4 regions of the Pseudarthrobacter cellobiosi genome follow, and region 4 is predicted to be linked to each of the others. Evidence: predicted binding sites of a transcription regulator. Region 4 holds the regulator's gene; each other region holds the start of a gene.
What was found. Region 4 encodes HrcA, which represses chaperone genes, less so after heat shock. Its sites were predicted from a motif close to TTNGCACTCGNNNNNNNCGAGTGCNAA; they were not measured.
Positions count from the first base shown of each region.

Region 1: NG701_RS11475 (FmdB family zinc ribbon protein) is a predicted target of HrcA. The motif match lies at 3,445-3,471, and genes of this name have one in related genera.
Region 2: groL (chaperonin GroEL) is a predicted target of HrcA. The motif match lies at 2,362-2,388, and genes of this name have one in related genera.
Region 3: groES (co-chaperone GroES) is a predicted target of HrcA. The motif match lies at 3,024-3,050, and genes of this name have one in related genera.

Region 1 is NZ_JAMXBK010000024.1:218,710-226,512, reverse strand. It holds gene NG701_RS11485 (AAA family ATPase) at 1-2,254, shown strand, start outside; gene cpaB (Flp pilus assembly protein CpaB) at 2,274-3,020, opposite strand; gene NG701_RS11475 (FmdB family zinc ribbon protein) at 3,120-3,383, opposite strand; gene NG701_RS11470 (5-formyltetrahydrofolate cyclo-ligase) at 3,501-4,121, opposite strand; gene galU (UTP--glucose-1-phosphate uridylyltransferase GalU) at 4,230-5,135, shown strand; gene NG701_RS11460 (GNAT family N-acetyltransferase) at 5,141-5,758, shown strand; gene NG701_RS11455 (hypothetical protein) at 5,907-6,812, shown strand; tRNA gene NG701_RS11450 (tRNA-Ala) at 6,952-7,024, shown strand; gene NG701_RS11445 (TasA family protein) at 7,399-7,803, shown strand, end outside.
Region 2 is NZ_JAMXBK010000015.1:116,024-123,826, forward strand. It holds gene NG701_RS02075 (hypothetical protein) at 1-244, opposite strand, end outside; gene groL (chaperonin GroEL) at 555-2,183, opposite strand; gene NG701_RS02085 (ABC transporter substrate-binding protein) at 2,475-3,752, opposite strand; gene NG701_RS02090 (cold-shock protein) at 3,764-3,970, opposite strand; gene NG701_RS02095 (LytR C-terminal domain-containing protein) at 4,128-4,763, opposite strand; gene NG701_RS02100 (DUF3263 domain-containing protein) at 4,815-5,144, opposite strand; gene NG701_RS02105 (uracil-DNA glycosylase) at 5,277-6,053, shown strand; gene NG701_RS02110 (siderophore-interacting protein) at 6,063-6,902, shown strand; gene NG701_RS02115 (PKD domain-containing protein) at 7,114-7,803, shown strand, end outside.
Region 3 is NZ_JAMXBK010000024.1:248,843-256,645, forward strand. It holds gene NG701_RS11560 (ATP-dependent DNA ligase) at 1-532, opposite strand, end outside; gene groL (chaperonin GroEL) at 881-2,491, opposite strand; gene groES (co-chaperone GroES) at 2,569-2,865, opposite strand; gene NG701_RS11575 (hypothetical protein) at 3,075-3,458, opposite strand; gene NG701_RS11580 (class I SAM-dependent methyltransferase) at 3,514-4,743, shown strand; gene NG701_RS11585 (shikimate 5-dehydrogenase) at 4,771-5,589, opposite strand; gene NG701_RS11590 (glycoside hydrolase family 3 N-terminal domain-containing protein) at 5,640-7,088, opposite strand; gene NG701_RS11595 (glutamate--cysteine ligase) at 7,430-7,803, shown strand, end outside.
Region 4 is NZ_JAMXBK010000020.1:151,092-158,894, reverse strand. It holds gene hemW (radical SAM family heme chaperone HemW) at 1-706, shown strand, start outside; gene NG701_RS06445 (DUF4870 domain-containing protein) at 771-1,190, opposite strand; gene NG701_RS06440 (DUF3097 domain-containing protein) at 1,319-2,167, opposite strand; gene hrcA (heat-inducible transcriptional repressor HrcA) at 2,315-3,328, shown strand; gene dnaJ (molecular chaperone DnaJ) at 3,406-4,533, shown strand; gene NG701_RS06425 (16S rRNA (uracil(1498)-N(3))-methyltransferase) at 4,536-5,318, shown strand; gene NG701_RS06420 (GerMN domain-containing protein) at 5,328-6,284, opposite strand; gene NG701_RS06415 (PhoH family protein) at 6,655-7,740, shown strand; gene ybeY (rRNA maturation RNase YbeY) at 7,737-7,803, shown strand, end outside.

The sequences.
Region 1 (7,803 bases), on a different contig from region 4:
GCAGCGCCACCCGGCCGTCCCCTCGGGCCTTGCCGAAATGAACGTGATGTACCGGTCGCTGGACGGGGAGCTGACCCAGTTGGGGGAAGCGCTCCGGCACACGCAGGCCGGCGGCTCGCTGGCAACGGCCCGCTATGAGGAACTCATGGAGCGGCTGAAGCGGCTCGTGGCCGACACCCACACGCTGAAAACGCTGCCCGAGCGCACGTTGCTCGTCGAAAACATGCGCGAGCACGGCCTGGGGGAGCTCCTGGCCGATCTTGCGGAGCGGGAGGTTCCCGCAGAGTCCGTCGCAGCCGAGCTTGAGCTGGCCTGGTGGCAGTCCGCGCTGGAAGCCATGATCAGCGGCGACGATTACCTGGCCATGTCTGACGGGGACGCACTCCGGCAGCTGGAGGCCGAATACCGGCTCGCGGACAACGCCCATATTGCCAGCGGCGCGGCGCGCCTGCGCTGGGACCTGTCCGAACGGTGGCGGGCCGCGCTTGCGGAACACCCGCGCCAGGCCCAGCTCCTCAGGAGCCTGCTCAAGGACGGCCGGGTCACACTCGCTGCGTTGACGGCCCAGGCCGCCGAGCTGGTCCCCATGTTGGTGCCGGTCTGGTCGGTCAGCCCCTACCTCATGACCGGGCTCCTGCCGGCCGAACAGCGCTTCGACGCAGTGGTCATCCTGGACGCCGAAGCGACGTCGCTGCAGGCCGTCCTGCCCGCCATCGCCCGCGCCCGGCAGGTCATAGCTTTCGGTGATGCCAAGATTGCCAGCCCCCGGACTTTCACTGTGGGTGTCGAGCGGCTGGCGGCCGGTGAAGCCACCCACCAGCGCGTCGAAAGCTCGTATTCGGCGCTGTCCGCGATCCTGCCTGTCTGGCGGTTGAATTTTGTCTACCGCGCGGTTGACGAGGACCTGGTCCTGCAGCTGAGCAAGAACTCTTACGATGGCGCCCTCCGCAGGCTCCCGGAGGGACAGTCGGCCACGGGGCTGGACAGGGCGCTCCTGGTGGAGTACCTGCCCGACGGCACCGGGCTGCCCAGCGCCGACCACGAAGGCGTCGAATCCGTGGTGGCCGAGGTTAACCGCGTGGTGCAGCTGGTCTTTGAGCACGCCCGGACGCGGCCGCGCACATCGCTGGCAGTGGTCACCGCCAGCCTGCGCCATGCTGCCCGGATCGGTGAGTCCATTCGTCTTCAGCTCCCGAACCACCCGGGGCTGGCCAGCTTCTTCAGCGCAGGGTCCGAGTCGTTCCGGGTGGTTGACCTTGAGCGGGCGCAGGGCCTGGTCCGTGACCACGTGATCTTCTCACCCGGGTTCGGCCGCACTCCGCACGGCCGGGCGCTGCACAACTTCGGACCCCTGTCCGCTGAGGGCGGGCGGGAAAAATTCGCTTTGGCCATGACACGTGCCCGGCGTTCGCTCCACGTCCTGACGTGTTTCCAGCCCGAAGACCTCGATCACACGCGGCTGTCCTACGGCGCGGTGGACTTCTATGAGCTCCTCAACCGCGAAATTGCGGGAAAAACCGACCTCGGCACCCCGGCCTCGCGTGCCGCCGCTAGTGAGCAGGCGCTTGGAGCCGATCCCCTCGTCGCCGATCTTGGTGATCGGCTGCGTGCCCGCGGCGCCCGCGTCTGGCACCAGTACGACGGCGTGATTGACGTAGTGGCCGCAGCAGACCCGCTCAGCACCATGGGTCAGGACGACGCCGAGATTCCGCGGCCGGTGGCCATCGAATCGGATGGCACGGAGCAGTACCGCACCATGAGTGTCCGTGAGCGGAGCCGGCTCCGTCCGCAGCTGCTGGAACGGATGGGCTGGCGGTACATGCCGCTGTGGACCATCGAAGTCTTCACGGACCCGTCCGCCTGCGCGGACCGGATCGCGGGTTACTTGGGCCTTGAGAATGTTCTGCCGCCTGGACGGGGCACGGCCTCGGGCGGATTCTTTGACGAGGACATGGACCCGCTCGCGCTGGGGAACGTAGGAAACGACAGGAATGAAGACCAGGCCGGACGCCTGGCCAGTGAGGAGGCGGTTGTTGTGACCCCACGGAACGCCGATCAGGCCGACACACACGGTAACGACCAGGCAGATGACGCAGGAAACGGGAGGGCCGGTGTGCCGGACCGCCAGCTGCCAGGGACTGCGGGCATCCTGCCCAACAAGGCTGCGGAGGATGACCCGAAGCGCTGGGGCGATGGCCCCGACAACGATCACGACGCATGGCTGAAGGAAAACAAGCCGCCGCACTGGGGCTGACCTTCAGGCTGCAACGGCGTCACCCGGCCCCGCCCTCGGGTCCCACCAGGACAAAAAACAGCTTGCCCTGTGTGGAGGCCCCCGCCAGCCTAGCAGCCTGCTCCGGGGCTGCTGCTACGACGATCAGCCCGTCGGTCTCGCCGGTGCCCAACCACTGACCCGTCTTGCCGCCTTGTCCTGACGTCCACAGGACGGGAACGGATGAAGCCAGCACCTCTGAGGGGGATTGCTGGTCGTAGCCGTTCGCCCCGGTCAGCACCACGTTGACCAGTTGCCCGGGCGATACCAGCTGGATGGAGGAAGGATCGGCCATCCTCAAGGGCACGGCTGCGGAGCCCGGAGGCGTTCCGGTCAGGAGGCCGGGACCCAGCAGCAGGGAGTCCGTCATCAGTTGGCCCTTCCGCATCGGGGCTGCCAGTTGCTTTCCCGCGGCGTCACTGGTGTCGGACATGGACCCGGCAGTGAGCATCCCCGGCGGGATCTTCGTTGCCGTCAGGTCCGTGGCTGTCAAGGCCGTGCCTGCGGGGAGATCACGCGCCGCCGCCAACACCGAGACCGTGTCGGCGGGCGGGGGAGTGAGCTGATGGACCGTGATCCCGGCAGCAAGGCAGAGCAGGAGCGCTATTGCGAGGCGCCGGTTCCGGCCCAGCCAAGACAACAGCCTGTGGCCGCGCGCGCCCCGGGTGCGTGCTGACGGGAGCGGGCGGCGGACCGGGCGTCCCGGCGGGGCGGATCCGCGGCTGGAACGAAAGAGGGTAGCGGGCATGGGAACCACGCTACGTAGCGGCAACCAAACCGGACAGAAGCAGTGGTGCCTATGTGGACAACCGCGCTGCCGGAGTCTTACGTCTTTTTAGGCCGGAGGTCAGCTGGCGGCAGCGGCGGTGGCAGGTGCAGGTGCCGGCGCCGGCGCGGCCGCGGGGGCGGCAGCCGAAACGGTGCTTCCCTTGGCATCCCGGGAGTCGGTCCGGTAGAAACCGGAGCCTTTGAAGACCACACCCACGCTGTTGAACTTCTTGCGCAAGGCGCCCTGGCACTCCGGGCATGAAGTCAGGGTGCTGTCGGTAAACGACTGGAAAACGTCGAAGGCGTGGCCGCAATCCTTGCAGGCGTAAGCATAAGTGGGCACTGGTGATCCTCCTCGGGGGCAAACGAGAGGTCCTGTGCCGCGCTGAACGGAAAACCGTCCATTAGCAGTCGCAGGGCCTGAGTGCCAATTCTATCACCCCCGGAAAGTAGCCCTCCTTCAGGCCGGGTCCGGCAGCCGGATCAAACCTGAGGGTGTCAGGGCCGCCGGAACCCTCCGGTCGAAGCCTTCGGTCGGAATGCTTCCGGCCGGGAGCAGTTCGGAATCGAAGACGACCGCCGCAAAAGGGATCTCAAGGCCGTCCCCGGCCAGGGAGCCCAGCAGGACGTCGTAGTAGCCGCCGCCCTGGCCAATACGGTTGCCGTCCCTGTCCACGGCCGTGGCGGGGATGAAGAGGGCAGTAACGGACGCCATGATGCCGAGGTCAAGGCGCGGTCCGGCAGGTTCCAGCACCGGGGCATAGCGGCTGCGGACAAACTCGACGCCGGGGGTCCAGTACGTCCAGCTCAGCCTGCGGCCGGGCTCGCAGACAGGGAGCAGGACGGTGTGGCCACGCATGTGAAGTTCGCTGATCAGGGGCAGCGTGGGCGGTTCTGGTACCACGCCCAGGTACGCGCAAAAGGTCGACGGCGTCCCCCCGGTGAGCTGTTCAGCCCAGGCAACGCCGTAGACGGCCAGGGCGGCGCCTGCCGCGTCGCGTTGCCTGGGGTCCGCCGCGGCGCGGCGCGCACGATGGCGTGCGCGGATGTCCGCCTTGGCTTCGCTGCTGCCTTGGGACATGCCGCTCCTTCTTTGCCGTTCAGGGTGGCCGTTGCAGCGTCTGCGCCGCGCTGGCCCAGGAGCCACCAATAATTACTGAATGGTCGGCCCCTCCGTTAGATTAGTCCAGTGACTACCACTCAGCAGACAGTACGCAAGGCCGTTATTCCCGCTGCCGGCCTCGGCACCAGGTTCCTGCCGGCCACAAAGGCCATGCCCAAGGAAATGCTCCCGGTGGTGGACAAGCCGGCCATCCAGTACGTGGTTGAAGAGGCTGTCAACGTTGGCCTCAACGACATCCTGATGATCACGGGACGCAACAAGCGTGCCCTGGAGGACCACTTCGACAGGGTTCCTTCGTTGGAGGACACCCTGGAAGCCAAAGGCGACCTGGCCAAACTTGAGTCCATCCAGGCAGCCAGCAACCTCGGTGACATCCACTACGTCCGCCAGGGTGACCCCAACGGCCTGGGCCACGCAGTATTGCGTGCAAAGCAGCACGTCGGCAACGAACCGTTTGCCGTCCTCCTCGGCGATGACCTGATCGATGCCCGGGACGAACTCCTCAGCACCATGATCGAAGTCCAGTCCAAGACCGGCGGATCCGTGGTGGCCCTCATCGAGGTGGAGCCCTCTCAGATCAGTGCCTACGGTTGTGCCGACGTGCAGGAGATCGACGGTGAAGGCTACGTCAGGATCAATAAGCTCGTCGAAAAGCCCAGCGTGGACGAGGCGCCCTCAAACCTGGCCGTCATCGGCCGCTACGTCCTCCACCCCGCAGTTTTTGACGTACTCGAGCACACGGGCCCCGGCCGGGGCGGGGAAATCCAGCTGACCGACGCCCTGCAGGAACTGGCAGCCGGCGACGGTGACGGCTACGGAGTTTATGGCGTGGTCTTCCGCGGCCGCCGCTACGACACTGGCGACAAGCTCAGCTACCTCAAGGCCTGCGTCCAGCTCGCCATTGACAGCGACGACCTCGGCCCAGGCCTGCGGGAATGGCTGCCGGGCTTCACGGCCGGCCTCGCTAAATAACTGCCGTGCGCCCCGGACCCATCTGGCCCGTAACACTCGAATGCGGCGACCTGATCCTGCGCCCCATTCGATATCGGGACAAGAAGGAATGGACCCAGGTCCGTGGGCGCAACAGCGAGTGGCTAGCGCCCTGGGAAGCATCCAACCCGGCACCCGGCGGTGCGCTGCCTGACTACCGGCAGATGGTGCGCTCCTTGAAAATCCAGGCCGCCCAGGGGACGGCCTTGCCGTTCCTGATCACTGAGCGTACGCCCAGGTTGGCCGCCCCGGTCATCGTTGGCCAGCTGACTGTGTCCTCGATTGTGTGGGGTTCGGCCATGATGGCCACGCTGGGGTACTGGGTTGACCAGGCGCGCGCCGGTCACGGCATCGCGCCCACGGCGGTGGCCATGGCCACTGACCATTGTTTCCAAGCAATGGGCCTGCACCGGATGGAGATCAACATCCGGCCCGAGAATGGCCCCAGCCTGCGCGTGGTTGAGAAGCTGGGCTTCCGCGACGAAGGATACCGTCCACGCTTCCTTCACATCAACGGGGAGTGGGCGGACCACCGGTCCTTCGCGCTGACCGCTGACGAGGTCCCGGAGGGGCTGCTCGCCCCGTGGCTCGCGTCCCGGTCCTGACCCGCCGGACCTGAACCGGCCATGGGTACTTCCAAGGTCATAAATCCAATGAATTGCCACGTTGCCGGCGACACACCGTGGCTAATGCGGGGGCGGCTGCCCTAATGCTCATACCGTTTTGATTGTGGACTTCCCCCTAAGCAGCTCAGTGATCCTTGTGGTTGCCGTTGTGCTCTGGATCGTATGGGTTGCGCCCTACGTTCTGCGGAACCGCCGGCACCAGGCCCAGGCCGCTGGCGACTTCCTGGCGGAAGTACCAGCCATTGAATCATCGGACCCGAGAGCCGGGACGGTAATGAACATCGCCGCCCAGCAGGAGAAAGCCATGGAGATCAGGAAGAGCCCCGAAACCGCCACGGAAACGTTCGGCAACGCGACGACGCGCGGCGCGTTCCGGATCCGCTATGGCAGGACAGGGATCGCCCTCGTTGGTGTCCTGGCGTTGCTGACCGCCTTTGTTTCGGGTGTTCTTCTGCCGTTCGGAATCGGAAGCGTGCTGCTGCCGGTCGCCGGTCTTGGCATCACCGTTGCAGCTGTCTTCGTGCTGCGCTTTTTGGCTGTGCGTGACCGCAAAGCCAAAGTGAACGCCGCGTTCCGCTCGGCGATGAGCGCCCCCGTGCGACGCCAGGGATCTGCCGCCACGGACACTGCAGCCCGTCCCGCCGCCTGGCCGGAAAGCCGGCTCTTTGACGCCGAGGCCCACCAGCCCAAGCAGAAGCCAAAGCCCCTGACCGCGATGGAGCTCCGGGAAGCCGCACTGGCCGTCGCGGTAGCCGCCGGAGATGCCAGCGCCGCCGCCGCGTCGCTGGCGCCGGCCGACACAACCTGGGAACCGGTGGACGTGCCGAAGCCGGTCTACGTTGAGGCCGCCAAGGCCGAGCGCCCGGCTCCCCAGCCGCTTGATCTTCCCGAGGCGCCCAAAGCCGTCGGCAAGCCGTCCCTGAAACAGGGGGTTCCCACAACCGCGCCCGCCGCGCCTGCCGCCAAGCCCCTCACCAAGGCGCAGAGCGCGCTGAGCAACCTCGACGACGTCCTGCAGCGCCGCCGCGCCTGATAAGTCACCAGGTTCGCCCAAGCAGCCCCAGCCCCGGTCGTCAGTGCGGGCGCGGAGTGTCAATTCGCAATGCGGGACGAAAATTTGTAGCCTAAGGTCACCGGTACCGCGGTTCCTTCCCGGGGACGCGGACTGTTCCGGGGCTATAGCTCAGTTGGTAGAGCGCTTCGTTCGCATCGAAGAGGTCAGGAGTTCGAATCTCCTTAGCTCCACAAAGAAGGCCCTCTGACCTGCGGAAACGTTGGGTTGGAGGGCTTTCTCTTTCCCCGTTTTGGGGCCAACCCGACGTTTTGCGGCTAGAAGCGGGCATTGGAGGGAAGGATCGCCTGGTGTTCCGGTGGGGACCGGTTTACGGGATCATTTCGGCGGGGAGGAGGGCGACAGGCCCCCGGAGTAGGCCGGTTTTGCCTGACACCGCTGTTGGGCGGCTGGTCTTGAGGGAGTCTTGACCCAGTCTTTGGAGGTTGCCGGGGCTTCCCTTGAGACTTGACGGGCATCGTTGGTGTTGTCAGGCCGGGGGGCTTGACAGTCCGAATAATCCTCGATCGGCCCATAGAACGGCCGGCCACAAGAACGGAAAAACACCATGGGTCTCAACCTCAAGTCCACCTCCGGCAAGCTCCTGGCCTCCGCTGCCCTTGTCGCCGCCGCAGCGAGCGTGGCCGGCCTGGGCACGTACGGCGCGTTTACCTCCACCACGGCAGCGACGGCGTCGGTCAGTTCCGGAACGGTCAACATCGCCCTGGGCGCCGCCAGCACCGCGGCGAACCGTCTCGCCGTCGCCTCCACCGGACTCGTCGCCGGTGACACCGTCCAGCGCACCGCCGCCCTGACAAACTCCGGCAGCCAGGACCTGGCCGCGGTCACCCTGACAACGGCGGCCACCACATCCTCCGTCCTGGACACCGACGTCCTGAACGGCCTGCAGGTGGCCATCGACAAGTGCTCCGTTGCGTGGACCGAAGCTGGCACGGCACCCGCCTATACCTAC
Region 2 (7,803 bases), on a different contig from region 4:
CGCGCTTGGCAGCCTGCATAGCCGCATGCCGGGTGACGTGGGCCAGGATCAACAGAACAGGAAGCCAGAACGGATCTGCGATAACAGGAAAAGCGGAGGTGGCGTTGAAATGGACCCTCTGAATCAACCGGTTGTTCTCGATCAGGAATTCTGTTGCATCAGTGACGACCCTTAAAGCCGCGCCGCTCCACCCGGTCTCCTGGATGACGCACTGGGACAGACCTCCCCAGATAAGAACACTCACTTTCCCCCTGCCGCCGCATCTACACACTGGCCGTTTCGGTGGAACGGGCTTCACCATCTGTTGCCGGCTTACCCCGACCAACATGCCTTCTATGCGGATCGTGTCCCTCGGTGCAGGGAATTGCCTCCGACTTCGTTGCCACCCCACCTCGCGATGACGCAGTTGCCATTGGCTAGAAGTTAACACCTTCTCCTTCAGAGGACTCACACCTCCAAGCGGATGCCCACGCTGGGCGTACAACAAATGCGGCCCCCTCCAGTGGAGGGGGCCGCATTATGGTTTGCGCGGAACGTAGTCCGGGCGCTGGGGACTAGAAGCCGCCCATGCCGCCCATGTCGTCGCCGCCACCCATGGCCGGAGCGTTCTTCTCCGGCTTGTCGGCCACAACGGCCTCGGTGGTGAGGAACAGACCGGCAATGGAAGCCGCGTTCTGCAGGGCAGAGCGGGTTACCTTGACGGGGTCGTTGATGCCGGCAGCCAGCAGGTCGACGTATTCGCCGGTTGCTGCGTTCAGGCCGTGGCCTGCAGGCAGGCCGCGGACCTTGTCGACAACAACGCCAGGCTCGAGGCCGGCGTTGAAGGCGATCTGCTTCAGCGGGGCGTCGATGGCAACGCGGACGATGTTCGCACCGGTTGCTTCGTCACCAGTCAGGTTCAGGTTCGCGAACGCCTTGGCGCCGGCCTGGATCAGTGCAACGCCGCCACCGGCGACGATGCCTTCTTCAACAGCAGCCTTCGCGTTGCGGACAGCGTCCTCAATTCGGTGCTTGCGTTCCTTGAGCTCAACCTCGGTTGCGGCACCGGCCTTGATGACTGCAACGCCGCCGGCCAGCTTGGCCAGGCGTTCCTGCAGCTTCTCGCGGTCGTAGTCCGAATCGGAGTTTTCGATCTCGGCACGGATCTGGGAAACGCGGCCAGCGATCTGGTCGGCGTCGCCGGCACCTTCAACGATGGTGGTCTCGTCCTTGGTGACAACAACCTTGCGGGCGCGTCCCAGGAGCTCCAGTCCGGCGGTCTCCAGCTTGAGTCCGACTTCCTCGGCGATGACCTGGCCACCGGTGAGTACAGCGATGTCGGCCAGCTGGGCCTTGCGGCGGTCGCCGAAGCCCGGAGCCTTGACGGCAACGGACTTGAAGGTGCCACGGATCTTGTTGACGATCAGGGTGGCCAGGGCCTCGCCCTCGATGTCCTCGGCAATGATCAGCAGCGGCTTGTTGGACTGCATGACCTTTTCCAGGACAGCAACCAGTTCCTTGACGTTGGAGATCTTGGAGTTGACGATCAGGATGTACGGGTCCTCAAGGACCGTTTCCTGGCGCTCAGTATCGGTAACGAAGTAAGCGGAGATGTAACCCTTGTCGAAGCGCATGCCTTCGGTGAGCTCGAGCTCCAGGCCGAAGGTGTTGGACTCCTCGACGGTGATGACGCCTTCTTTGCCCACCTTGTCCAGGGCTTCAGCGATCAGGGCGCCAATTTCGTCGTCACCGGCGGAGATGGAGGCAGTAGCAGCAATCTCTTCCTTGGTTTCGATTTCCTTGGCGGAGGCCAGCAGCTCAACCGTGACGGCCGCTACAGCCTTCTCGATACCGCGCTTGAGGGACAGCGGGTCAGCGCCGGCCGCGACGTTGCGCAGGCCTTCCTTGACCAGGGCCTGCGCCAGCACGGTAGCCGTGGTGGTGCCGTCGCCAGCGACGTCGTCCGTCTTCTTGGCAACTTCCTTGACCAGCTCGGCGCCGATCTTTTCGTAAGGGTCGTCCAGCTCGATCTCCTTGGCGATGGAAACACCATCGTTGGTGATCGTGGGGGCGCCCCACTTCTTTTCGAGGACGACGTTGCGTCCACGCGGGCCGAGGGTGACCTTGACGGCGTCGGCGAGGATGTTCAGGCCCCGCTCAAGACCGCGGCGTGCCTCTTCATCAAATGCAATGATCTTGGCCATAACGGCAGTAGTCCTTTCGGGACAGTCGTTAAGAATGAACCTCACTGCAGTGCCCGCGACGGACGATCCTTCACCGGCGGCCTCTGTATGCCGCGGCTGGGGATCTCACTCCAGCTAGGTATTTCTCTCGCTCCACGACCGCCACAAAGCCCCGATGCCGGACAAACCGGACGTTGCTTTAGCAGTCGGTACGTAGGAGTGCTAACTCAATAATTAGCACTCCCTAGGTGAGAGTGCAAGCGAAAGGTCCCGCAAATCGTCCTGTCAGGGCGGCCCGTTCGCCACCGGCGATCAGCCTGCGGCCCGGCCTGCCGCCTCACGGCCGCTGAGCACTGCCCGGTTGTCTGCGCCGTAGGTGAACACCATGTAGTTGGCCGTGGTGATGTCACCGTTGGCGTCGAAGGCAACCGGCCCCGATTCGCCGTCGTAATTAATGCCTGCCCCGGTCTTCAGGACCGCGAGGCAGTCGGTGTAGGACAGGCACGGTTTGGTGGCCGGGCCCGAGGCCTGCGCGGCGGGCTGCCCGCCTGCTGTCCCGCCTGCTGTTCCGCCGGAGACGGCGATCAGGTTGGCGGCGATGGAGCGGCCGGCATCGTCGTCAGCCTTCGCTGCCGCCAGGACCGCAAGGTTCACGGCGTCGTAGGTCTCTGCGGCGAACGAAAGGTCTTTCAGGGCAGGGTTGACCGACACAAGGCGGGCCTGGAAGTCCGCAGACGGCAACAGACCCGGCACCACTGCACGGGCGCCGTCGAGGGCCTTGGATCCCAGCCCCGAACCGTACTGGGCGAAGGCGCCGTCGCTCAGGATGATGCTCTTGCCCGAAAGCCCTGCGTTATTGAGCTCTGCGATGGCGCCCTGGGCGTCGTCCCTCGCAATCAGCACTACCGCGTCAGGTCTGGCGGCCTTGGCACCGGCTGCAGCGTTCCCGGCGTCGCCGGGCTTGAATGCGGTTGTGGAAACGGTTTCCAGGCCGGCGTTCTTGGCGGCACCGGTCACCGCGGCCGAAACGTCCTTGCCGTAGGCACTGTCCTGGTGGACCACCGCAAGGCTCTTGGCGCCGCCGTCCTTGGCCAGTTTCACCAGCACCGAGGCTTGGGCAACGTCCGCCGCGGCCGTCCTGAAGTAATAGCCGCCGCTCTTGTAGCGGGACAGTCCGGCTGCGGAGTTGGCCGGCGAGACGAGCGGGACGCGCGCGGCCGAGAGGACGTCGATGGCGGCGGCGGCGTGACTCGAATCCGTGGGGCCGATCACCGCATCAACCTTGGCTGAGGCCAGATTCCTGGCCTGGGCATCTGCGCCATCACCGGCGCCTACCACCAGATCAACAGGTCTGCCCTTGTGACCGCCGGCCGCATTGATTTCCTTGATGGCAAGTTGTGCCGCGGCGAGCTGCGAGTCGTTGAGGAAGGCCTGCTCCCCTATGCTGTCCTGGATCAGCCCGATCCGCAGCGTGCCGTCACCGGATGCTTCAGCGGAGTCAACGCGGGCGTTGCCGCCTGCCCCGGCGCAGCCGGCCAGGGCGAGCAAGAGTGCCGCCCCTGTAGTTGTGCGGACGATTGTTGAACGCAAGCTGCGGGAGATCACTGAGCGGGCCGGACGTTTTCTGCCTGCGGGCCTTTCTCGCCTTCGCCGACTTCAAGCTCGACGCGCTGTCCCTCATCCAGCGCGCGGTAACCTTCGCCCTCAATGGCCGACCAGTGCACAAAGACATCGTCCCCGGAGCCGTCCACCGTAATAAAGCCGTAGCCCTTTTCGGCGTTGAACCACTTAACCGTTCCCAATGCCATAATGTCCACTCTTTTCCGTCGCGCCGTCGGTCCCCGTCGGAAGTGTGCCGCTTGTTACGGACCGAAGCCTGAAATCACTCTAGCGACAAGCCATCCGGCGGGCCGAACCACACGGCCGCTCCGGTGCCCAAAAGTTATTCAGGCGTGACCCGAGGCACTACTGGTAGCCCGGCCCTAGGACAACAACCAAGGGCACCTGGAATTCCTGGCTCTCCACCAACGTGGGGATGTTCAGGAGTTCGGAGACTGCTTCGGCGTTGGCTTTCTGCGCCGGGCCCGCATAGAAGATTGCGGATGTCTGCTGCGGAGCGCCGGCCCAGTTTCCCACCTGGCCCAGCGTCCAGCCATCGGCCTGGACCATCGAGCTGATGCGTCCGGCGAGTCCGGCCGTACCGGCCGCGTTGTAGATGGCAACACCCTTGGTCTTGTCCAGCACAGCCGAGGAGGGAACGTTACTGGGCGAAGCGCTGGGCTCGGCGTCCGGGCTCTTAGAGGGCTCCGGGTCCGCGGTGGATTCAGCGGTGACCGACGGAGCCGCGCTTGCCTCGGGTGCCGCGGTTGCCTCGGGTGCCGCGGTTGATTCCAGGCTGGTGGAGGCTTCACTGCCAGCCTGGGTGAACCCAAGCTTAGGAAGGATCAGGAAGGACACCACTCCGATGGCCAATGCCACAATCCCCACAGCAAGGATGGGCCACAGCTTCCGGCGGGCAGGCGCTGATGCCGCCCGGTGGACGCCCTGCCGCGAGGCGGACTCCGGAACCTTATCGAATTCATCCCGAGCGTATTTGGTCATGGTGGGGAGACGTCCTTGTTGATTGCTGCTGATGGCTCAGCACGAGCGTGGTCAGGCGTCGGAACCCAGGCGTCGTGCAGTGCGTGCCCGGTGACGCGACGTACGTAGTCTACGCAATCTCTTGACCAGCATGGGGTCGTGGGCCAGTGCAGCCTCGGTGTCGATGAGGGCGTTGAGCAGCTGGTAGTAGTGGGTCGCGGACAGATCGAACAGCTCCCTGATGGCCTGTTCCTTGGCTCCCGCGTACTTCCACCACTGCCGCTCCAGTGCCAGCATCTGCTGGTCGCGCTCGCTCAATGGGGAGTCGCGGAGGGTAAATTCCGCCAGCCAAGAGCCGCGCTCCTCCGGCTCCGGCAAATGTTCCCGAGCAGGTTCCGCCACGGCACACCCCTTCGCTGGTCTCGCTGAATCACCGGTTGAGTTACAAATCTCCTCCTCATGCTACGGCGTGAATAACACGGTTGTCATTTGCTCCCCGGCCGCAGTGTCCGGTAACCCTGCGAGAATGGGAGCGTGTTTGATTCTGACGCGCTGTTCGAACTGGCGGCGGACCCGGCGGATCCCGTTGGCTTTGCCGAGATGGCCATTCTGCCGCTCAGTGAGCTGATGGCGGCCGACTGGGCGGAGGCGCTGGGCCCCGTAGAGAGTGAGCTGCGCGGTGTCCTGGGCTTCCTGACTGCCGAAGTTGCCGCGGGGCACCGGGTCCTGCCGGCGCCGTCGAACGTTCTGCGCGCCTTCCGGCAGCCGCTGGCCGCCGTGAAGGTCCTGGTGGTGGGCCAGGACCCCTACCCGACGCCGGGCCACGCGATCGGCCTGTCCTTCGCCGTTGACGGGCGGACCCGCCCCATCCCGCGGAGCCTGGCGAATATCTACCGCGAACTGGAGTCCGATCTGGGCCTTGCCCCGCGCGCCCACGGCGACCTGTCCGCCTGGGCCAGCCAAGGGGTCCTGCTGCTGAACCGGGTCATGAGCGTCCGCGCCGGGGCTGCCGGCTCGCACCGGGGCAAGGGCTGGGAAGCCATCACGACGGCGGCAGTCACCGCGGTTGCCAGCCGGCGCACTTCCGACGGCGGGCCGGCGCCGCTGGTGGCGGTGCTGTGGGGCAGGGACGCGGAGAGCGTCCGGCCCCTCCTGCCGGGGGCGGCGATCGTGTCCAGCGCCCACCCCAGCCCGTTGTCGGCGTCGCGCGGGTTCTTCGGCTCCCGGCCGTTCAGCACCATCAACCAGCTGCTGGAGGACCAGGGAAGCCCTGGCGTAACCTGGGAACTCCCCCCCGATCCCTTAGCTTAGGCTTGCCTTATGATCACTCTTCCGGCCGCCACCAACGCCACGAAAAAAACACGTCCGCAGATCGATCTCACGGTCATTCGACGGGAAGAACTCTCGCCACACATGGTCAGGATCGTGGCCGGCGGCGAAGGTTTTACCGCCTACGTGAACAACAGCTTCGTGGACCGCTACATCAAAATTGTCTTCCCGCAGCCCGGCGTTGACTATGCCCAGCCGCTGGACCTGTGGACCATCCGCGAAACCATGCCCCGCGAGCAGTGGCCCTTCACCCGCACCTACACGGTCCGCTGGGTGGACACCGAGGCGCAGGAACTCGCCATCGACTTTGTGATCCACGGCGACGAAGGGCTGGCCGGTCCGTGGGCGGCTGCCGCCAAGCCCGGCGACGCCTTCACCTTCACCGGGCCGGGCGGTGCCTACAACCCGGCGCCGGACGCTGACTGGTACCTCTTTGCCGGCGATGAAGCCGCACTTCCTGCGATCGCCGCCGCCATCGAATCGTTGCCTGCTGAAGCGGCCGGCCTGGCGTTCATCGAGGTGGACAGCGACGCCGACATCCAGCCCCTCGCGTCCCCGGCGGGGGTTAAGGTGACCTGGCTACGCCGCCACGGCGCGCCGGCCGGCGTAGGGGACCTCCTCGTCTCAGCGGTGGCCGACGCCGAATGGGCCGCTGGCCGGGTCGACGTTTTTGCCCACGGCGAGCGCGGCTATATGAAGGGCCTGCGGGACGTGTTTTTCGTCCAGCGCGGCCTGGAACGGAGCCAGGTTTCGCTGTCCGGCTACTGGGCCCAGGGCCGAGTGGAGGACGACTTCCAGGCCGAGAAGAAACTCTCCGTCGGGAAGATCTGACCCAGGCAGGCCTAGCTGGCCCCGCACCCTGCACCCCCAAACCCGTCCTGCACTCCCTAACCCCCTAACCCCTAACCCCTAACCCATCTCCTAATTGTTGGTCCGGAACCTTGCCGGGCACGGCACAGAGGCCTACGCTCACGTAAATGGCCCTCCGGCAACCGCTGATCAAGCTGCCGGTTGCGCCTTTCGAGCGTCCCGGAGAGCCGTCATGAATTCAACGACCAAACGTTTACTCAGCCAGGTTTTTGCCTTCTGCCTCGCGGTGGGTGGGACGGCTGTGGTCACCTCGACAGCTGCCCAGGCCGCGACCACCTACGGCATTCAAAGCATCAGCTACTCCGGTGTAGCCAACCCGCCCACATCCGACAAGCCGCAGAGCAAACTCTGGTGGAACGACGGTTCGTGGTGGGCCGACATGTGGACCACGGGCAGCGGGTGGCACATCTACCGCCTGGACCGCGCCGCCAAGAAGTGGGTGGACACCGGGTTGCGCAACGATAGCCGCGCAAACAACCTGGCCGACACCTTGTGGGACGGCTCCCACCTCTACATCGCGTCCCACGTCGTGACCGTGTCCGGGGATGCCGCACCCAAACCGTCGGTTTCCGGGCAGCCAGCCAAGCTCTACCGCTACAGCTACGCCGCCGGCAAGTACACCCTGGATGCCGGGTTCCCGACCACCATCACCAATAACAGCAGCGAATCCATGACAATCGACCAGGATTCAACCGGGGCGATCTGGGCCACGTGGACGCAGGTCGCGGGAAATTCCTCATCCGGGTACACGAATACGGTGCACGTGAACGCTTCCGCTCCCGGCGGAACCAGCTGGCCGGCACCGTTTGTGCTGCCCGTGTCCAACCCCCGTCCTGGCCCCGACGACATCTCGGCCGTGGTG
Region 3 (7,803 bases), on a different contig from region 4:
CGACAGCGTCAAGCTCGGCCGCCGTTCCCGTGATCGCCAGCAGGGCGGTCTCGCCGAGATCGCCGGAAAGCATCGCCGCGCGGCGTACGGCGTCGACGGGCCGATCGGCGGCGCGGGCAACGGCATCCGTCAACACCCCCTCAAGCGCACCGGTACGCAATTCACCCAGCAACACGCCGGCGATGAAGGCCTGCTCGCGCTCGGTGGCTGCCGCCGTGAGCAACCGGAGGATCGCGGCGCGCTCCGCGGCCGATCCAGCGCCTGCGGTGACGAGCAGCCGATCCAGCGCAGCGTCGAGGTCGGCCACAGTCAGACTCGGCTCGGCAGCCGGCTCCCCCATGGCCGCTGTCATGCCGCGCCAGCCGATCCCTACGCGGCCCTGTCGCGGCTTGGCGATGAGCAAGCCGACCGCCGTCGCGATGTCCACGGGCTCGAGCCGGAACAGCAGGTCGGCCAGTGCGTCGACCTTCGCGAGCCGGGAGCGGGTCGACGCGACGGCATCCGTGGTTTTCACGAGCTCGTCGAGCAGCATGGCACCAGTCTGCCATTCCCGCCGACGCTGTACAGTGCCGCAACGCTGTCGGCCGCACGCTCAACCGTTCACTACTCGCGGCAGACGTGATCGACAGCCTCCATCTCTGGCTCTATCCAATCACCCTCCCGCAGGACGTGCCGGGCGCGTAGGGCGGAAAAGCCGGCCGCAGGATTTGTGGCACAAAAAACCGGCCCAGCGGAGGCTGGACCGGTTCTTTGTGTGGAGACCGTGCTGGGCCCACGCCGGTTCCCTGACCGTGGGCCCACATCGGCGAGGGACCCAAATCGAGCGAAGCGAGGTTTGGGAGCCGATGGGGACGAAGCGAGGTGAGGGAGACGGTGGGGACTAGTGGCTGTGGCCTGCGTGCTCGTCGTCGTTTACGGGCTTCTCCACTACGAGGGTCTCGGTGGTGAGAACCAGCGCAGCGATGGAAGCCGCGTTGCGCAGGGCTGCGCGGGTGACCTTGACCGGGTCGATGACACCGGCGGCGATCAGGTCCTCGTACTCGCCCGACTTGGCGTTGAAGCCGTTGTTGGTTTCGAGCTCGGCAACCTTGGCGGTGACAACGTAGCCGTCGAAACCGGCGTTCTGGGCGATCCAGCGAAGCGGCTGAACCAGCGCGCGGCGGACGATGCCCACAGCAGCGGCGGCGTCGCCTTCGAGGGCCTTGACTGCAGGGTCCTCGTCGAGGGCCTTCAGTGCGTGGATCAGTGCGGAACCGCCACCGGCCACGATGCCTTCTTCGAGGGCGGCGCGGGTGGAGGACACTGCATCTTCGATGCGGTGCTTCTTTTCCTTCAGCTCAACCTCGGTGGCTGCGCCGACCTTGATGACACCGATGCCGCCGGCCAGCTTGGCCAGGCGCTCCTGGAGCTTTTCGCGGTCCCAGTCGGAGTCGGTGCGGGTCAGCTCGGCGCGCAGCTGGGAAACCCGGGCTGCGACGTCTTCTGCGGAACCGGCGCCGTCAACGATGGTGGTGTTGTCCTTGGTGACCGTGATGCGCCGGGCGGTACCCAGCACCTCAAGGCCAACCGAATCCAGGCTGAGGCCCAGTTCCGCGGAGACGACCTGCGCACCGGTGAGGGTGGCAATGTCCTGCAGCATGGCCTTGCGGCGGTCGCCGAAGCCCGGAGCCTTCACGGCAACAACGTTCAGGGTGCCGCGGATGCGGTTGACAATCAGCGTGGATAGGGCCTCGCCCTCAACGTCTTCGGCAATGATGAAGAGCGGCTTGGAGCTCTGCAGCGCCTTCTCCAGCAGCGGCAGGAAGTCCTGCACGGAGGAGATCTTGCCCTGGTTGATCAGGATAAGGGCGTCTTCGAGGACGGCTTCCTGGCGTTCGGAGTCGGTCACGAAGTACGGGGACAGGTAGCCCTTGTCGAACTGCATGCCTTCGGTGAGGACCAGCTCGGTCTGCGTGGTGGAGGACTCCTCGATGGTGATCACACCATCCTTGCCGACCTTGCCGAATGCCTCGGCGAGGAGCTCGCCGATTTCGTCGCTCTGGGCCGAGATTGCTGCCACGCTGGCAACCTGGGTGCCTTCAACCGGGCGTGCGTTCTCGAGCAGGCGGGCTGCAATGGCTTCTACGGAAACCTCGATGCCGCGCTTGATCTGGCCCGGAGCGGCGCCAGCCGCAACGTTGCGCAGGCCTTCCTTGACCAGGGCCTGGGCGAGCACGGTGGCCGTGGTGGTGCCGTCGCCGGCAACGTCGTTGGTCTTGGTGGCTACTTCCTTGGCCAGCTGCGCGCCAAGGTTCTCGTAGGGGTCATCAAGCTCAATTTCGCGGGCGATGGTGACGCCGTCGTTGGTGATGGTGGGTGCCCCCCACTTTTTGTCGAGTACGACGTTGCGGCCGCGGGGGCCGAGCGTCACCTTGACAGTGTTGGCGAGCTTATCGATGCCGGCTTCAAGCGACCGGCGTGCAGCGTCGTTAAACGCAAGCTGCTTTGCCATGGTTTTGTCCTTTCAAAGACAGAACCCCGCACTGTTGTTCAGTCAGGGACGGAACAGCAGTACGGGGATCCAAAGAGTTACTTTACGACGATCGCCAGAACGTCGCGGGCGGACAGCACGAGGTACTCGGTGCCACCGGTCTTGACTTCGGTTCCACCGTACTTGGAGTAGATAACAACGTCGCCAACGGCTACGTCGATCGGAACGCGGTTGCCGTTGTCGTCAAAGCGGCCGGGGCCTACTGCAACAACTTCGCCTTCCTGCGGCTTCTCCTGCGCGGAGTCCGGGATAACCAGGCCGGAAGCCGTGGTCTGCTCGGCTTCGAGCGGGCGGACAACAATACGATCCTCAAGAGGCTTAATAGAGACCGACACTCGGACCTCTCCTTCTACGTCAGCAAATTCATGGACAGTTGAGCTGCTTCGCCGTGGCTGGCAAACCGTCGTCGCGGTGCCGGCAGCAGCCTGGCTGGCAGCTCTTCATGTGTTAGCACCCTCCTAGGGAGAGTGCTAATGATGACTCTATGTATTGGTTAGCACTCGGTCAAGGCGAGTGCCAGAATTATGTCTCCGGCGAACAGCCATTACCGGCCGGTGAGGTCCTCGAGATCGACGTCCTCGTCGCCGTCGTCCCCTTCACTGACGGTGCCCCGCCGCAAGTACAGCACCACGGCGCCGCCCACGGCAGCCAGCAGCGAGACCACCAGCAGGATGATGCCGCCTACGCGCGCCCCGGCGTAGAGGCCGCGGATTTCCTGCGCCTCATCCGTGGCGTCCTGGATGTTCTTGCCGCCCACGGAATACACAGTGGCGTTGAACGTGTCCAGAAAGAAGATGATTACCAGCAGCGCGACGCAGACCACGGCCACTGCGGATCCTGCAATCAGCGCGGGGCGGGCGAACTTCACCAGGTCCGGGTTGCTGGCCTGGGGTAGTCCGGACGGCTGGGTGCCTGCGCTGTCTTCCATGCCCTCAACCCTAGCCGGATCTGGCCGCCGGGCCACCTCCATTAGGCTTGAACCCATGGCTCAAGCACCGCAGGACCAGATCGCCCCACTGCTCACGAGCGAAGGCTGGGAGCTCCTGGCGTCCTTGGGCCCGTACCGCGAGGACAAGGCCTTTGAGCTCAACGCGGCCCTCCGCAAGGCTGGACACTCCCCCGCGCTGGTCTCTGCCGTCCTCACCCAGTCCCGGCTGCGCACCAAGGCTGAGCTGAAGTTCGGGGAGTTCGCCCGGAGCATGCTCTTCACGCAGGCCGGGCTGGAACAGGCCACCCGTCTCACGGTTGCCGCCAGGCATGCCGAGCGCTTTGCGCAGGCCGGAGTCCGCCACGTGGCCGACCTCGGGTGCGGCCTTGCCGCGGACTCCCTGGCCCTGGCATCGATGGACATCACGGTCACGGCCGTGGAAATGGACGAAACCACGGCCGCCTGCGCCACGGTCAACCTCATCCCCTTCCCCAACGCCACGGTGGTGCATTCGGACGCCACCACCGTCCCTTTGGAGGGGGTCGACGGCGTCTGGCTGGATCCCGCACGCCGGGTCACCTCCACCTCGGGTACCAAGAGGATCTGGGATCCTGAGGCGTTTTCACCGCCGCTGTCCTTTGTGGAATCGCTCGCCGCCACCGGGCGCGCCGTTGGCGTCAAGATGGGCCCCGGCATGCCGCACGAATCAGTTCCCGCCGGCTGCGAGGCGCAGTGGGTATCGGTGGGCGGCGACGTCACCGAGGTGGCCCTGTGGTTCAACTCCGTGCGCCGGCCCGGAATCCGCCGCGCGGCGCTGCTGCTCGGACCGCAGGGTGCCGCCGAACTGACCAGCACTGAAGACTTCGACGGCGGTCCGGCCGCGCCGGTGGGTCCGGCAGAGGGTTACCTGTATGAGCCCGATGGTGCGGTGATCCGCGCAGGCCTGGTGGCCGACGTCGCGCTTCAACTGGGCGGGCACCTGCTGGACGAGCACATCGCCTACATCTGCGCTCCGGAGCTGGTGGACACGCCGTTCGCCCGCGCCTATAAGGTCCTGGAAGTGATGCCGTACAACGTCAAGGCGCTCAAGGCCTGGGTGAAGGAGAACGGCATCACGGTGCTGGACATCAAAAAGCGCGGCACCTCGGTAACCCCGGAGGAACTGCGCAAGCAGCTGTTCGCCGGAAGCAAGGTAGCCGGTAAGAAGGCCGGACAAAAAACAGCCACCCTGGTCCTGACCCGCATTGGGGAGGACCGGGTGGCCATCTCGGTGGAACCAGTCTGAAGCAGCGAAGCCTTCTGCGGCCGGGCCTTACTGGGCGCGCATAAAGTCCTCGGCGGCCCGGACTTGCTCGTCGGTGGGCCGGACGCCCGTGTAGAGCACAAACTGCTCGAGCGCCTGGATGGTGGCCACCTCGGCCCCCGTGATGACCTGTTTCCCGGCGGCGCGGGCCGCCTTGATCAGCGGCGTCTCCGCAGGCAGCGCCACGACGTCGAACACCACTTTGGCTGCGGCGATCGCATCTTCCGGGAAGGACAGCGAGTCCACTTCCGGGCCGCCTGCCATACCGATAGGCGTGACGTTGATGATCAGGTCCGCCGTGCCGCCGTCGAGCGTTGCCCGCCATTGGAACCCGTACTGCTCTGCGAGCGCCCTGCCGGTGTCTTCGTTCCGGGCGATGACGGTGACGTCCGTGAAGCCGGCGTCGCGCAGGGCCGCGACGGTGGCCTTGGCCATGCCGCCGGCGCCTTGGACCAGCACCGAGTAGTCCGTGGGCACGGCGTTGCTTGCGAGGAGCTGCTCGATGGCGGTGTAGTCGGTGTTGTAGGCCAACAGACGCCCGTCGGTGTTCACGATTGTGTTGACCGAATCGATGGCTTTGGCAGAGGGATCCAGCTCATCCACGAGCGCCATCACGTCCTCCTTGTACGGCATGGACACCGCACAACCGCGGATGCCCAGGCCCCTGACGCCGGCGATCGCCTGGGCCAGGTCGGTGGGGGCAAAGGCCTTGTAGATCCAGTTCAGGCCCAGCTGCTCGTAGAGGTGGTTGTGGAACCGGGTCCCGTTGTTGCTGGGCCGGGCCGACAGCGAAATACACAAGGTCATGTCTTTGTTCAGAATGGGCACCTGTCCATTAAACCGCCGTTGACCGATTCGGCGATATGTTGCCGCCCAAGTTACGGGCAGCCCGTCCCGGCCGGATAGCTTCCGACGGCGGCGGGCAGCTTCCCCGGGGCAGCCGCCTTGCCTGCCAGCACGGCAACCAGGGCGTCAAAGGCACCCGGCGTCCGGCCGTACAGCGCGATTTTCACCGGCGCGCTGGAATCCTGCAGCGGCCAGGGCGCATCCAGTGCGACGGCGACATCGCCGCCGACCGGCCGGCCGGCGTAGCCGATGAGGCTGACCAGTGGGCCCGCCCCGGTGCCGAGCCCGGCCTTCGCTGCGGCCGCCTCGAACCGTGCCCTGTCCTGCGGTGATCCGCCGGCAATCCGGAGGCTTCCCTGGACGATTGGCGCGCTGCAGTGTCCGGACAGCACGGTGACTGCGGCCGCGGAGACCCGCGCCGAGATGTCAGCGCCGCTGCCGGGGGCGGTTCCCTCGGGCGCAGCTCCCGGCGGCGGGGCGATGCGGCCGCGCCAAGTCAGCATGGTGGCCACCCGGTTGGCCGCTTCGTCCAGGCGTGCCGCAGGCAGGGTTCCGGCGGCCACGGCGCCCACGATGGCTGCGTGGGCCTGCCCCACGTCCGTGGGCATCAGGAGCAGGTCCGCGCCCGCGGCGAGCGCCGCCGTTGCTGCGGAGCCACCCGGGTATTGCTTCTGGACGGCACCCATGTTGAGGGCATCGGTCACGGCCACACCCTTGAAGCCCATGCCACGCAGCGCAGCATAGGTGGGGCCGGACAACGACGCCGGGACGCCGGGTTCCAGGGCCGGTACGGCGATGTGCCCGGTCATGACCATGGGCATACCGGCGGCGATGGCCGCCCGGAACGGCTTCCAGTCCCGGGCTTCGAGTTCCGCGATGCCCGCGGGCTGCACCGGGAGGTCCTGGTGCGAGTCAACGGTGACGGAGCCGTGGCCGGGGAAATGCTTGACGGCGGGCAGGACGCCGGCCTCCTGCATACCTTGGGAAAACGCCACCGCCAGCGCTCCCGCTGCGTCCGGGTTGCCGGACATTGACCGGGCACCGATGGTGGGATCCGCTGGGCCGATGGTCACGTCCGCATCGGGGGCGAAGTCCACGGTGAAGCCCAGCGACGCGATCTCCGCGGCCAGGGCGCGGCCGGCGTCCTTGGCGAGTGGCGCATTGCCGGCAGCCCCGTAGCTCAGGGCCGTTGGCCATTCGGTCAGGGGCGCACCCAGCCGCGCCACAATCCCGCCCTCCTGGTCCACGCCGATGAGCCCGGGCCAGGGCCTGCCGTCAGCCGTGGCGGCTTGGGCCAGCCGGGCGTTGACAGCAGTCATGGCAGCCGGATCCGCTTGACCGCGCGCGTCAAGCGGGACGTTGTCGCCCATGATGATGGACCCGGCCAGATGGAGGCGCTCTATGGTGGCGGCCTGGGCTTCGGAGTCGGTCCCGGTGTACACGGGCATCAGCACCTGCCCGGCCTTCTCCTCGACCGACATCGCTGCCACTGTGGCGGCGGCAACACTCTGGTCCCGCTGTTCGGGGCCCCAGCCCAGCGGCCGCAGCCCGGGGTCAGGTGAGGGAGAAGCGGACGGTGGTGCCGTCGTCGGCCGCTCTGATTCCGGGGTTGAGGCGGACGCAGGGCCGGAGGTCGCCGGGGCGGTGGCGGGAACTGCCGTGCAGGCAGTCAGGGCGGCCACGGCAGCGGCCGCAATAAGGAGGGTGGTTTTGTGAATACTGTCACGGGTCCACAGGAACAAGGCCATCAAGACGATGCTACCCCTGCATTAGACTTGAATGCGGCGCGTGCCCAGGGATGTCTGAACAGTTAGGGGAACGCATGAAGATTGATTTCGCTTCATCGAAGCAATCAACTCTTGGTGTGGAATGGGAGCTGGCTCTGGTGGACGGCCAGACCGGCGAACTGGCATCAGTGGCCAACGAAGTACTCAGCGGCGTCGTTGCCAAGCACCCCGAACTCAACGAAGACGACGAACACCCGCACATCAAGCAGGAACTCCTGCTCAACACCGTGGAGCTCGTCACTGGCATCTGCGAGACTGCCGCCGAAGCCAAGGAAGACCTCAGCCGGTCCCTGGCCGCGGTGCGCGAAATCACCGATCCCATGGGCGTGGAGGTTTTCTGCGCCGGCAGCCACCCGTTCAGCCCGCCGCAGCTGCAGCCCGTGACGGACAAGGCCCGGTATGCCAAGCT
Region 4 (7,803 bases):
CGTGCCGCAGGTGGTGCAGTGGGCGCGCGATGCCGGACTGGCCGTGAGCCTGGACCTGATCTACGGGACGCCGGGGGAGTCCCTGGAGGACTGGCGGTTCTCACTGGAGACGGCATTGTCCTACAAGCCTGACCACATCAGTGCCTACGCGCTGATCGTTGAGGACGGCACCAAGCTGGCCGCCCAGATCCGCCGGGGTGAAGTCCCGGGAATCGACGACGACGACCACGCCGACAAGTACGAACTCGCCGACCAACTGATCGGCGCGGCGGGCCTCAGCTGGTATGAGGTCAGCAACTGGTCCCGGACGCCGGAGCAGGCATGCCGGCACAACCTTGCGTACTGGCGGGGGGACGACTGGTGGGGCATCGGACCAGGTGCGCATTCACACGTCGGCGGAGTGCGGTGGTGGAACGTCAAGCACCCCACGGCCTATGCCGGACGGCTCGCTCAGGGCCTGTCACCGGCCGCCGGTCGGGAAACCCTCGACGCCGGAACCCGCGACGTGGAGCGCGTGATGCTTGAGGCCCGGCTCGTGTCGGGGCTGGCAACGTCGACGCTGGGCGAACACGGCCGTCACGCCGTGGCCGGGCTCATTGCCGACGGCCTGGTGGAGCCGCCGGCTGCCTTCCACGGCAAGCTGGTGTTGACACTGAAGGGCCGCCTGCTGGCCGACGCTGTGGTCCGCAGGATCCTGCCGGACTGACTGGTGGGCCCACGCCCGCAGGGTTCCCTGGCCGGGCCTTGCGAGGTTAGGGTGCGGGTGGGGACTACTTGATCCAGCGCAGGTTGTACTGGTAGCGGTGCGGCTGGCCCTTATTGACGTGGATACCTGCGGCCACGGAGAAGCAGGTCAGGGCAATCCAGATCAGGGTGGCGATGACAGCGAAGATATTTCCCACCACCGGAATGAACACCAGGAGGTTGGCCACCAGCGCCGCAATGGTGGGCGGCAGGCTGAAGTTCAGCGCTTCCTTGGATTCCTGGGCGGTAAACGGCCCGCGCTCACGGAAAATCAGGTAGATCAGCAGTGACGGAACACAGCCGAGGATCCCCCCGAAGTGTGCCAGCGTGGCCCACTGGCGGTCTTCGCTGGCCGTCAGGGGCAGCGCATTTGCCGGAACGCCTTGGTACTCGGAACGGCCCTGGCCGCCGTGTTCGTCCCGGTGCTCGCGTGCGTTTTGTGCCACGGTTTTCTTCCTTCGAAAGTGCAATGGTGCTGGGTTGGAGAATGCCGGACTGAAGCAACTGCAGCCTCCGCAGTACCAAGAATACTGGTTCAGCCACCAAATGCCGCCGCTAGCAGCCGGATCCGGCGTTAAGGCACCGTCAGGAAGTCGATGACTTCCTCCACTCTCCCGAGCAGTGATGCTTCCAGGTCCGCGTAGCTTCGGACAGCGCCCAGCAGCTTTTGCCAGCCAAGTCCGATGTCTTCCTTGGTGGAGTGCGGCCAGCCGAACGCTGCCAGGATTCCGGTCTTCCAGTCCTGCCCGCGGGGCACCACTGGCCATTGTTCGATGCCCAGTACAGCGGGCCGGATCGCCTGCCACACGTCAACGTAAGGGTGCCCGACGATCAGGACATTCCCCGCCGCGCCCGGGGAGGCCATCACGGCAGCCGCGATGCGCCACTCCTTCGAGTCCGGCACCAGATGGTCCACCAGGACCCCCAGCCGCCGCCCCGGACCGGGACCAAATGCGGCTACCGCCCCCGCCAAATCATCAATGCCATGCAAAGGCTCGACGACGATGCCCTCTACGCGGAGATCGTCACCCCAGACTTTTTCCACGAGTTCGGCGTCGTGTTTTCCCTCCACCCAGATTCTGCTGGCTTTGGCCACCTGGGCACGCTGGCCGGCCACGCGGACTGAGCCCGACGCCGTCCGGCTGGCGACCACGGGGGCGGCCTGCCTGGGCGCCGGGGGAACGAGCCGGATGGGCTGCCCCTCCAGGAGGAACCCGAAGCCGAGCCGGAAGGACCGGGACTTGCCGCGTCGGTCTTCGAGGGCCACTACATGCATGCCACCGGACTTCTCCACCCGGGTCACCGCTCCCACCCAGCCTGACTGGGCATCTTCGAGAACCATGCCACGTTCCACGGGGACCTCAGGGAGTTCGCTTCTGACGGGCGCAGTGATCTCCTGTGGACCCCAGTTCTGGTACTGCATGGATTGATTCCACCTTGCCGCTAGATCCTGGCCCGGAATTTCGCCCGGAGCGGTACCAATGCTAACAACGGGGTGACTCATATTAGACTGTTAGCACTTAGGCATGTCGAGTGCTAACCCTGCAGTGACCACGGATGGAGGTGGAGTATGAGCGAGCCGCGCAAACTCGAAGTACTGCGCGCCATCGTGGAGGACTATGTGCACTCCCGCGAGCCAGTAGGTTCAAAAGCACTCGTGGAACGCCACCACCTCGGCGTGTCCAGTGCCACCATCCGCAACGACATGGCGGCCTTGGAAGACGACGGCCTGATCACGGCCCCGCACACCAGCGCCGGACGGATCCCCACAGACAAAGGCTATCGGCTGTTTGTGGACCAGATTTCAGCGGTAAAGCCGCTTTCCCAGGCGGAACGGCGCGCAATCCAGTCGCTGCTGGAGGGCGCAGACGATCTGGACGACGTCCTGGACAGGACCGTCAGGATGCTGTCGCAGCTGACCAACCAGGTCGCCGTGGTGCAGTATCCGCATCTGAGCCGCGCCACGATCCGCCACATCGAATTCGTCCTGCTCGCGCCCCGGCAAGTCCTGGTGGTCCTCATCGCCACCACCGGCAAGGTCGAACAGCGCGTGATCGACGTCGGCCAGGACCTCGGCGACGACGCCATCGCCGCGTTGCGGACACACTTCCTCGGATCACTCGCGGGCATCTCGCTGAGCCGGCTGACCCCCTCGCTGCCGGGAGTCGTTTCGTCCGTCAGCCCGGGCCAGCGCGCGGCGGCCCAGGCTTTGGCCCACGGGCTGGAAACGCTCGCCCACAACAGCCGCGAGGAGCGCATGGTCATGGCCGGAACGGCGAACCTCGCCCGCTCCAATGTGGATTTTCCGCTCAGTATCGGACCGGTCCTGGAAGCCCTCGAGGAGCAGGTTGTCCTGCTGCGCCTCCTGAGCGACATGGCGCAGGATCCGAGGGGCGTGGCAGTCAGCATCGGGCGTGAAAACCCGTACGACGGGCTCGCGGAAGCCTCCGTGGTGGCCACGGGCTACGGACCAGACAGCACTGCCAAGATCGGTGTGCTGGGCCCCACCCGGATGGACTATCCCACCACCATGGCCGCCGTCAGGGCAGTAGCCCGTTACCTTTCAAGAATTCTGGGTCCGTAACAGCACCGCGGTCCAGGCACAAAGAGCAGTGCCGACAGCCCGGCTGCCGGCAGTACAACAAGGAAGAGATACGAACTTTGAGCAGCCACTACGACGTCCTCGGAGTCTCGCCGGAAGCCACCGGGGAAGAGATCAAGAAGGCCTACCGCAAGCTGGCCCGCACTCTTCACCCGGACGTAAACCCCGGGGACGATGCATCGGACCGCTTCAAGGCCGTGACCCATGCCTACGAGGTGCTTTCGGACCCTCAGAAGCGCCGGATCTATGACACCACCGGCAATGAGAACGGCACCGACAACGGGTTCGGCGGAGGCGGATACTCCGGCCAGGGCTTCGCGTTCCAGGACATCTTCGACACGTTCTTCGGGGCCGGCGGCACCTCCGGCCCCGCGTCCCGGGTCCGCCGCGGCCAGGACGCGCTGATCAGTGTACGGATCGAACTCCGCGATGCCGTGTTCGGCGTCAACCGGAAACTCGAAGTGGACACAGCCGTCACCTGCCCCACCTGCAACGGGTCATGCTGCCGCGAAGGCAGCAACCCTGTCCGCTGCGATATCTGCGGCGGCAGCGGCCAGGTCCAGCGCGCGGTGCGCTCCATCCTGGGCCAGGTCATGACGGCGGCCCCGTGTGGCAGTTGCGAAGGCTTCGGGACGGTCATCAAGGACCCCTGCAACGAATGCAGCGGCCAAGGCCGCATCCGCAGCCGGCGGTCGCTCACCATCAAGGTGCCGGCCGGTGTTGCCACAGGCACCCGGATCCAGCTCTCCGGGCAGGGCGAAGCAGGCCCGGCCGGAGGACCGTCCGGGGACCTGTACGTGGAACTCCGGGTCAACAACGACGCCACATACGCGCGCGACGGTGACGACCTGCACGCAACGCTGCACATCCCCATGACAGCTGCCGCCCTGGGTACCGAGCTGTCACTGGAAACCTTTGACGGGCTGCAGGAGATCGACGTCAAGTCAGGGACGCAGTCCGGGGAGATCATCACGCTCCGTGGACTCGGCGTGACGCACCTGCGCGGTTACGGCCGCGGTGACCTGATGGTCCATCTGCAGGTGGAGACTCCGGCCAAGCTGGATGCCGCGCAGGAGGATCTCCTGCGGCAGTTGGCGAAGCTGCGGGGCGAGCAGTTCACGGAAGGCAAACTGGCTGCCAGCGGCGGCGTCTTTGCCAAGCTGCGGGACCGGTTCGGTAACCTGTAACGGTGAGCAATCCCGTTTTCTTCAGCGGTGCCGGGTCGCTGGACGAGCTGGTGCCCGGTGCCCGTTTTGTCCTTCAAGGGCCGGAGGCACGCCACGCCGTGACCGTAAAACGGCTATCTCCCGGAGAAGCAGTGGACATTGCCGACGGCGCCGGAAAGCGGCTGACAGGAACTGTTGTCTCGGCGTCGCCCGCGGAGCTCACCGTGGAATGCGACGCCCTCGTGGTGGAGGACCGGCCCGACATCCGGCTGGTGCTGGTGCAGGCCCTAGCCAAGGGGGACCGCGATGAACTGGCCGTGGAAACGGCAACCGAACTCGGGATCGATGCCGTACTTCCCTGGCAGTCCGAGCGATCAATTGTCCGCTGGAAGGGTGAGCGCGCGGCCAAGGCCCACGCAAAATGGCAGTCCGTGGTCACTGCCGCCGCCAAGCAGGCACGCCGCGCCTGGATCCCCGAGGTGCGCGCCGCCGTCGAAACGCCAGGCCTTACGGCGGCCGTGGCGGCAGCGGATCTGGCCGTAATCCTGCACGAAGACGCGGTCCGACCGCTCCGGTCTGTCCTGGAATCATGGCAGGGCACCCAGGCTGACGCCGGACCCCTGGAAATTCTGCTCATCGTTGGCCCGGAAGGCGGAATCAGTCCTCGCGAAGTCACCCGGCTTTGCGACGCCGGTGCCGTGACGGCGCTCCTGGGACACCACGTCCTGAGGTCATCCACGGCCGGACCGGCAGCGGTTGTTCTGGCGAGCGATGTACTGGGACGCTGGACAGCCCCGGTATCCTGAGGCCGCCTGCTACCGGACGTTGAAGTTCCGCGTATCCACATTCAGCTCCTGGCTGGTGCCGGCCGCATCCACCTGCGAAACGCGGAGCTCGTAACTCCCGGCGGACAGGCTAAGGGCAAGCGTAAACACTCCGGACTGGGCCGCTTCGGCAGCTGCAGTGGTCTCCCCGGTGAGGTAGGGCGTCTTGTTCCCGTTCGCTTCGGCCTGCAGGATCTGCCAGCGGAGCTTACCGCCCGGAACGGTGCTGCGGCCGGTGATCTTGACGCTTCCGCCGGCCAGGTCCGTCCCTTCCTGCGGATCGATGATCCACACGGGCGCCACCATTCCCGCAGCTCGGGACATGGGGTCGCCAAGCTGGACGTGGTCGAAGGCAACGTAGTCGGTGTGGCTATCCACCAGGATCCTGACCTGGATCTGCTGGCCGGAATCGATCAGGCCGGAGCTCGCAGCCGCTGCCGTAGCGGTAAAGACCAGCTGCTGAATGGCGCGGCCGGCCATGTCGGCGTCGAGATTGCTGTTAAATGCATCCTCCGAGATGTCGACGGTAATGACGTTCTTGCCGGAAATGGACGAGGCGAGTTTCTCGGGATTCTGCCAGGGCGTGAAGAAATCCGGGTCCAGCGGCTTCTCGGACATCATGGCCCGCAGGGCGCGGGTCACTGGATTCTCCTGCTCCGGCACGTCCCGGAACTCCCGGTACAGGAACGCGTTGCTGTTGCTTCGGCCAATCCAATAGACCGGTGCCTTATTCGAAGACTGTGTAGTTTCCAGGGGCGCGCTGGTGGAAGGTGCCCCGGGGGAGCTGGTGGCGGCAGCGCTGGAGTTTGCCGTCAGGTTGGGCTCAGGGCTGGGGTCCGCGATACAACCGGTGAGAAGGAGGAATGCTGGCAGTAGGCCCAGGAGACGTTGCGGACGGAAACGTGGCGCGGCGCGCCTGACACTGAGGGTGGTCGCTGTTTCCGGCACTCTCGTGGCCTGTCCTTTCCTGCTGTGAAATGGCGAGGCCTGGGCCCCGTGAGCCGGTCCCCGGACGGCTGTGATTTCCAGCATCGCATAGCCAGCTCCGCCAAAAGGACCGAATCCGGGCTGCCGGCCCAACTGCAACGGGAACGATATGAGCCCGATATGAAGTTGATACCTAATGACGCCAACCGTCCCGCAGCAAGCCGGTGACGGGCACCCTCGCCGGAGACCGCCGGACGCTGCCGGGAGGTGCCTCCTGGCGTAAGATGGAAGGACTCCGCTGGCTCCTGCGTGCCCGGCAACAGCCCCCACGCAGTAGCCGGCGCACTTAAATTTCGAACTGGAGGAGACCACGGGCCTGCGGGCCAGCACCATGACTGAATCAGCGAACGGAAAGCGCCGGCTCAATACTGACCGCGCCGCCGGAGAATTCCCCCATTCACTTCCCGGTGTCCGGACGGAGGTGGTTCTCTTTGACAACTCCGATCAGATGGTCCAATCGCTCGGCAGCCATGACGAGGCCCTGCGATACATCGAAGAGCAGTTCCCGTCCGTTAACTTCCACGTCCGCGGAAACGAACTGTCCATCAGCGGCCCTGCCAACGAAGTTCCCCGCATCATGCGGCTGCTGCATGAAGTGCGCGGCCTCGTGGCCCGCGGCACAGTCATCAGCCCTGCGGTGTTGCACCAGCTCGTCGCGTTGCTCCGCAGCCAGTCATTGCAGAACCCTGTGGACGTCCTCACCCATGACATCCTCTCCAGCCGGGGGAAGACCATCCGGCCCAAGACCCTGAACCAGAAGAACTACGTGGACGCGATTGATGCGAACACGGTGATCTTCGGGATTGGCCCTGCAGGCACGGGTAAGACGTACCTCGCGATGGCCAAGGCCGTCCAGGCGCTGCAGCAGAAAGAAGTCAGCCGCATTATCCTGACCCGGCCCGCAGTCGAGGCCGGCGAACGTCTGGGGTTCCTGCCGGGCACCCTGAGCGACAAGATCGATCCCTACCTGCGACCGCTGTACGACGCGCTGCACGACATGATGGACCCCGAGTCAATCCCGCGCCTGATGGCCGCCGGGACCATCGAAGTGGCGCCGCTGGCTTACATGCGTGGCCGCACGCTCAACGACGCGTTCATCATCCTGGACGAAGCGCAGAACACCACACCCGAACAGATGAAGATGTTCCTCACGCGTTTGGGCTTTGGGTCAAAAATGGTGGTCACCGGAGACGTCACCCAGGTGGACCTGCCCTTCGGCACCCGCTCGGGGCTGCGGATCGTGGAGGAGATCCTACAGGGAATCGAGGACGTGAACTTCACCATCCTGGACTCCACAGACGTAGTCCGCCACCGGCTTGTGGGCGACATCGTGCGTGCCTACAGTCTCTGGGACGATGTCCAGCGGAACAAAGTAAAACACTCGGTAAGCCGGGAAAAGCGGGGGGAAAACGCGTGAGCATTGAGGTAAACAACGAATCCGGCATCCAGGTTGAAGAAGCGGAGCTCGTGGCGCTGTCCC